Methylomagnum ishizawai: one gene and its partner. The main gene of each other region encodes a partner of the protein of the gene in region 2 in a complex. Links are inferred from orthologs where the notes say so. Each region holds a gene or a part of one and is shown on either strand. Other genes may lie near its edges. The genes, in order: trxA and K5658_RS05290.

The links.
Region 1: the proteins of K5658_RS05290 (region 2) and trxA are in contact, whole or in part, in an NMR structure (PDB 2IPA), measured with the Bacillus subtilis proteins. The link is inferred for Methylomagnum ishizawai from one-to-one orthologs.

The regions. Positions count from the first base shown.
Region 1 is NZ_AP019783.1:3,745,361-3,748,523, forward strand. The notes cover bases 242-3,086. They hold trxA (thioredoxin TrxA), read right to left. Parts: upstream 1,905-3,086; coding sequence 1,578-1,904; downstream 242-1,577. Other genes in these bases: rho (transcription termination factor Rho), read right to left, coding at 242-1,382; K5658_RS17000 (HD-GYP domain-containing protein), read right to left, coding at 2,061-3,086. In the rest of the region: more of rho, read right to left, coding at 126-241; more of K5658_RS17000, read right to left, coding at 3,087-3,163. UniProt on the Bacillus subtilis protein: Participates in various redox reactions through the reversible oxidation of its active center dithiol to a disulfide and catalyzes dithiol-disulfide exchange reactions.
Region 2 is NZ_AP019783.1:1,160,027-1,163,191, reverse strand. What follows is about bases 266-3,112. They hold K5658_RS05290 (arsenate reductase ArsC), read left to right. Parts: upstream 266-1,351; coding sequence 1,352-1,873; downstream 1,874-3,112. Other genes in these bases: K5658_RS05280 (HoxN/HupN/NixA family nickel/cobalt transporter), read right to left, coding at 3,015-3,112; arsB (ACR3 family arsenite efflux transporter), read left to right, coding at 1,870-2,949; K5658_RS05295 (ArsI/CadI family heavy metal resistance metalloenzyme), read left to right, coding at 912-1,355; K5658_RS05300 (ArsR/SmtB family transcription factor), read left to right, coding at 506-850; K5658_RS05305 (toxic anion resistance protein), read left to right, coding at 266-346. In the rest of the region: more of K5658_RS05305, read left to right, coding at 1-265; more of K5658_RS05280, read right to left, coding at 3,113-3,165. UniProt on the Bacillus subtilis protein: Catalyzes the reduction of arsenate [As(V)] to arsenite [As(III)]. In vitro, can dephosphorylate para-nitrophenyl phosphate (pNPP).

The DNA of each region.
Region 1 (3,163 bases), 2.6 Mb from region 2 along the record:
CGGGCGATCAAAATTAGCGCGAATCCAGAATCATCAGCACTCAAGAGTTGAGTTCGGATTGCTTACACTGCGCTTACATATAATCGAGCAACCCGATAAAGCCAATAAATTTCAATAACTTAAAATTATCTCTTCATCATGTCGAAGAATTCCTGGTTGGTCTTGGTGTCCTTCAGCTTGCCCAGCAGGAACTCACTGGCCGCCATCTCGTCCATAGGCTGGAGAATCTTGCGGAGGATCCAGCATTTTTGCAGTTCGTCCGGCGGCACCAGATATTCCTCGCGGCGGGTGCCGGAACGGTTGATATTGATGGCGGGATACACGCGCTTCTCGGCGATCTTCCGTTCCAGGTGCAATTCGTTGTTGCCGGTGCCCTTGAATTCCTCGTAGATCACCTCGTCCATGCGCGAGCCGGTATCGACCAGGGCCGTGGCGATGATGGTGAGGCTGCCGCCCTCCTCGATATTGCGGGCCGCGCCGAAAAAGCGCTTGGGCCGTTCCAGCGCGTTGGCGTCCACGCCGCCGGTCAGCACCTTGCCCGAGGACGGGATCACGGTGTTGTAGGCGCGGGCCAGACGGGTGATGGAATCCAGCAGGATCACCACGTCGCGCTTATGCTCGACCAGCCGCTTGGCCTTTTCCAGCACCATTTCCGCCACCTGCACATGCCGCGCCGGCGGCTCGTCGAAAGTGCTGGACACCACCTCGCCCTTCACGCTGCGCTGCATCTCGGTCACTTCTTCCGGGCGCTCGTCGATCAGCAACACGATCAGATAGCACTCGGGGTTCTTCTCGGCGACGGAATGGGCGATATTCTGCAAGATCATGGTCTTGCCGGCCTTGGGCGGCGACACGATCAAGCCGCGCTGGCCCTTGCCGATGGGGGCCACCAGGTCGATCACGCGGGCGGTGAGGTCTTCGGTGGTGCCGTTGCCGAGTTCGAGTTCCAGGCGCTCCTTGGGGAACAGCGGGGTCAGGTTGGTGAAGAGGATTTTGTGCTTGGCGTTCTCCGGCGGCTCGTAGTTGATCTGCTCCACCTTGAGCATGGCGAAATAGCGCTCGTTGTCCTTGGGCGGGCGGATCTTGCCGGAAATGGTGTCGCCGGTGCGGAGGCTGAACCTGCGGATCTGGCTGGGGGAGACATAGATATCGTCCGGCCCCGCCAGGAACGAGCTGTCCGCCGACCTCAGGAAACCGAAACCATCGGTGAGGATTTCCAGTACGCCGTCGCCGTAAATGTCCTCTCCGCTCTTGGCCTGTTTCTTCAGGATGGAGAAGATCAAATCCTGTTTGCGGGTCCGGGCCACGCCTTCGATATCGAGGGTCTCGGCGATTTCGATCAGCTCGGAAACAGGCTTACGTTTGAGGTCGGTCAGGTTCATAAATTGAGTTGGGGGTCAAGGGTGTGGAACAAGGGCAAACCAATCGTCTGCGGGAGTGTTCTCGACCGGGGTGTCGAGCCGGAGGAAGCGTGCCGGGGGGCGGCGCGGGCTGGGGGCGGCGAGAGGATGCGGTTCAGGTTAGCATGGTTATGGAAAAACCCGCCCGGCGGGGCCGGCGCGGGTGGATGGGAATCCTCAGAGGTTGTCGTGGATGAACTTGGCCAGCTGGGATTTGGCCAGGGCGCCGACCTTGGTGGCTTCCACTTCGCCGTTCTTGAACAGGATCAGGGTCGGGATGCCGCGCACGTTGTAGCGCTGCGGGACGAGGTTGTTCTCGTCGACATTGAGCTTGGCGACGATCAAGCGTTCGGCGAAATCCTCGGCGATCTCCTCCAGGATCGGCGCGATCATCTTGCAGGGACCGCACCATTCCGCCCAGAAATCGACCAGGACGGGGGTTTCGGACTTCAATACCTTGTCCTCGAACTCGGCATCGCTCACATAAAGGATGTTATCGCTCACAATGGTCTCCACATTGTCGGATGGAAGGGGATGGATTGGGGTGCTATCGGGGGCGGCCGCAGGGGGCGGCGCTGGACGGGCTGGCATTTCCTTGCGAGTGGGGCCATTTCAGCCTAAACCCGCCCCAAATGCAAGCCCCGTGTTTCCAGGGGGTTTTCAATTGAAGACCTTGGTAATGGTAGCGCGGTACTGGCGCGGATCGATATCCAGATACCCCGGCGGACGCACCAGCTTCACCTTGTAGGGTTGGCCGCGCCCGTCCACCTGTTGCTCCGCCATGTCCACCAGCCTTTCGACCGGGTTGTGGTCGGGGTCGCGCACCACCAGGATGCGGGGCCGCAGGCGTTGACCCGGATTGGTTTCCAGCACCAGCGCCACCTCCCCATTGCTCAGCTCGACGATGCTGCCGGGCGGATAGGTGCCGAGGCAAGCCAGGAAGCGCTCGACCAGCTTGGCGTCGAACTTGTTCGACTTCGCCTTCTTGTTCAGCAGCATGATGGCGTCGAGGTGGGTGCGGGCCGGGCGGTAGGGGCGCTCGCTGGTGACATCGTCGTAGGTCTCGACGATGCTGACGATCTTGGTATGGAGGTTCAATTGCACATCGTGCAGGCCGCGGGGATAGCCGGAGCCATCGACATGCTCGTGATGGCAATAGGCCACATCGACCGCGCCGGCATAGACATTGCGGGCCGACATCAGGATATCCCGGCCCAGCTTGGGGTGTTGGCGCAGGATCGCCTGCTCCTCGGCGTTGAGCCGGTCGGGCTTGTTCAGGAGAGCGTCGGCGATGGAAATCTTGCCGACATCGTGCAGGAGTCCGCAGGTGCCGAGTCCTTCCAGCGCTTTCGGCGACAAACCGAGATGGCGGCCCAGCAGGATGGAGAACACGCAGACATTGAAGGCGTGCTGGCTGGATTGCTCGCCCTTGTTGCGGATCTGGGCCATATAGAGCATGGCGTCGGGGTTGCGGAGGATGCTGGCGACGCATTCCGACACCGCCGATTGCCCCAGTTGCACATCCACGCTCTGGCCAAAGCGGATATCGTCGATGAAGGACTTCAGCAGGCTGGAGGTCTGTTGGCGGGTGGATTCGGCGGCCTGGATTTCCTGGTCGAAGCTGGCCGATTTGCCGGTCTTGGAAAACGGCTCCCGGATTTCGTCCAGCACCATATGGACCACATGGGTGCGGTGCATGTCGATATAGACATACTCGCAATACTGCATGACCACCTGGATATCGGCGGGACTGGCCAGTTCGA
Region 2 (3,165 bases):
GAAGTTGGTGCTGGACCAGATCGGCGCCTTGAACGCCACCACCAGCGGCATGATCGAGTCCACCTCGGCCCTGCTCAAGCAGCAGGCGGGCCGGGTCCACGAACAGGCCAGCAGCGCCGCCGTCAGCCTCGACAAGCTCAAGCTGGCGTTCCAGAACATCTACGACACCATGGACATGGTTTCCAGCTACAAGGTCAAGGCGCTGGAGAACATGCAGAAGACCGTGGACGTGCTGGGCGCGGAGGTCGAGAAATCCAAGTCCTACCTGGACCGCACCCGCCAGGAAACCGTGCGCCAGGTCAGCGCCACCCTGACCACGGCCTCGGGCGATGAAATCCGGCTGTGAAGCCACGGATTCCGGGGCGTGCGGGTCTGTGACCGCGCCTGGCAAACCGGATGGGCCCCGCCCTGCCCCGCACATCTTCCGCAGGCCATCGCCCGCCGGGCTTGCGATGGCTTTGGAGAACGCGCTTGCATACACAAATATTTCTATTAAAATTGAAATATGGAAATAAAAACCGCTGTCACCGCCTTGGCGGCGCTCGCCCAGGACTCCCGCATCGCCATCTTCCGCCTCCTGGTCCAGGTCGGCCCGGAGGGTTTGCCCGCCGGCAAGATCGGGGAGGCCTTGGGCATCCCGCCGTCCTCGCTGACCTTCCATATGAAGGAGCTGAGCCACGCGGGCCTCGTGCAATCCCGCCAGGAAAGCCGCTTCGTCATCTATTCGGCCAACTACATGGCGATGAACGAATTGCTCGCCTTCCTGATGGAGAACTGTTGCGGCGGCCAACCGTGCCCGGCCACACCGCCATCGGGGTGTCCGGGCACGGGCGGACCTCCCGCCGCCTAACCGGCGGACCCGCTCCGCCGCCCCGCGCTTTTTCAACCCACCACCGTCCGGGAGCTTCCCCATGAAACGATTCCATGTCCATCTCGCCGTCGAGAACCTGGAAGACAGCGTCCGCTTTTACAGCGCGCTGTTCCAGGCCGCGCCCACGGTCCGCGAAGCCGACTACGCCAAGTGGATGCTGGACGATCCCCGCGTCAATTTCGCCCTCTCGGCGCGGGGCCGCGAACCCGGCCTGGACCATCTGGGGATACAGGTCGATTCCGGCGAGGCGCTCGAATCCGTCCGCCAGGGTTTGAGCGCCGCTGCCCTGCCGGTCGAGGCGCAGGGCCGGGCCGCCTGCTGTTATGCCGAGTCCGACAAATACTGGTCGCTCGATCCCCAAGGCATCGCCTGGGAAGCCTTCCACACGCTCAAGTCGATCCCGATGTTCGGCGCGGACACGGCGGTCCGGTTGGAACCGAAGTCCGCCTGTTGTCCGGGTTCCAAAGCCGGGGACCGCCCATGACCGCGGAACAACCGCGCCACGTCCTGGTCCTGTGCACCGGCAACTCCTGCCGCAGCGTCCTGGGCGAGGCCCTGATCAACCATCTCGGCGCGGGCCGTCTCCGGGCTTCCAGCGCCGGGAGCCACCCCATAGGCCGCATCAACCCAGGCGCCCTCGCCACCCTGGCCCGCCATGGCCTCCCGACCGAAGGCTATAAGAGCCAGTCCTGGGATGAATTCGAGGAGGCCGGGATCGATATCCTGATCTCGGTCTGCGATTCGGCGGGCGGCGAAACCTGCCCTGTCTATTTGGGCAAGGCGGTCCGGGGCCATTGGGGCTTGCCCGACCCGGCCCATGTGACCGGAACCCCGGAGGAGGTGGAAGCTGCCTTCGAGGCCACCTATGCCGCCCTGGAACAACGCGTCCAGAAGCTCCTGGCCCTGCCGTTCGAGACGATGGCGGGACCGGAACTCTCCGCCGCGCTGAACCGGATCGGCGTGGAAACCCCCGGCAGTTCCAAGGAGGCCCAGTGGTCATGAACACCATCGCAACCACCGCGGCCGAACCCAAGCACATGAGCCTGTTCGACCGTTACCTGACGGTCTGGGTGGCGCTCTGCATGGGCGTGGGCGTCGTCCTGGGCAAGCTGCTGCCGGAACCGGTGGCGGCCCTCCGCGGCATGGAGGTTTCCCACATCAACCTACCGATAGCCGCGCTGATCTGGCTGATGATCTACCCCATGATGTTGAAGGTGGATTTCGGCGCGGTTGTCGATGTGGGCCGGAACCCCAAGGGCCTCTTGGTCACGCTGTTCGTGAACTGGCTGGTGAAGCCGTTCGGGATGGCCCTTTTGGGCTGGCTGTTCTTCAAGCACCTGTTCCTGCCCTGGATCGGCCCGGAGATGGCGGACCAATACACCGCCGGGGTCATCATCCTGGCCGCCGCGCCCTGCACGGCCATGGTGTTCGTGTGGAGCTACCTGACCGACGGCGACCCGGCCTATACCCTGGTCCAGGTGGCGGTGAACGACCTCATCATGCTGGGGCTGTTCGCGCCCATCGTGAAGTTCCTGGTGTCGGGCACCTCCGGCCTCGACGTGCCATTCGATGTGCTGCTTTGGTCGGTGGTCGTGTTCATCGTGATCCCGCTGACGGCGGGCGTATTGACACGCAATGGATTGTTACGGGCCAAGGGCAAGGCGTGGTTCGAGCAAGCCTTCCTGCCCCGCCTGCACCCCATCGCGATTTCCGCGCTGCTGCTGACCCTGGTCCTGATCTTCGCCTTCCAGGCCGACAACATCACTGGTCGCTGGTTGCATGTGGGCTTGATCGCCATCCCCATCCTGATCCAGGTCTACTTCAACTCGTCGCTGGTCTATGGCCTGATGCGGCTGTTCAAGGTGAACTATGCCGTGGCCGCGCCGGGTGCCTTGATCGGGGCCAGCAATTTCTTCGAGCTGGCGGTCGCGACCGCCATCGCCCTGTTCGGCCCGGAATCCGGCGCGGCGCTCGCCACCGTGGTCGGCGTGCTGGTGGAGGTGCCGGTCATGTTGTCGGTGTGCGCCGTGTGCAACCGGACCCGCCACTGGTTCCCGCAGCCCGCCAAAACCGCCTGAATATTCCCGCCGGAGCAAAACCCGCCCCGCGATCCCCGGCGGGTTCCCTTCGCGATCCCTCCTGGTCAGGCCGCCTTGCCAAGGCGGGCACGGGCGAAAACCCAGGCCACGGCGAAAACGGCGCAGAGGACGCCGATCACCCCCAACCCCATGGACAGCTCGGACCCCTCCATCCAGGCCCCGACCTGGGAAGAAACGTATTTGGCCACCCCCAAC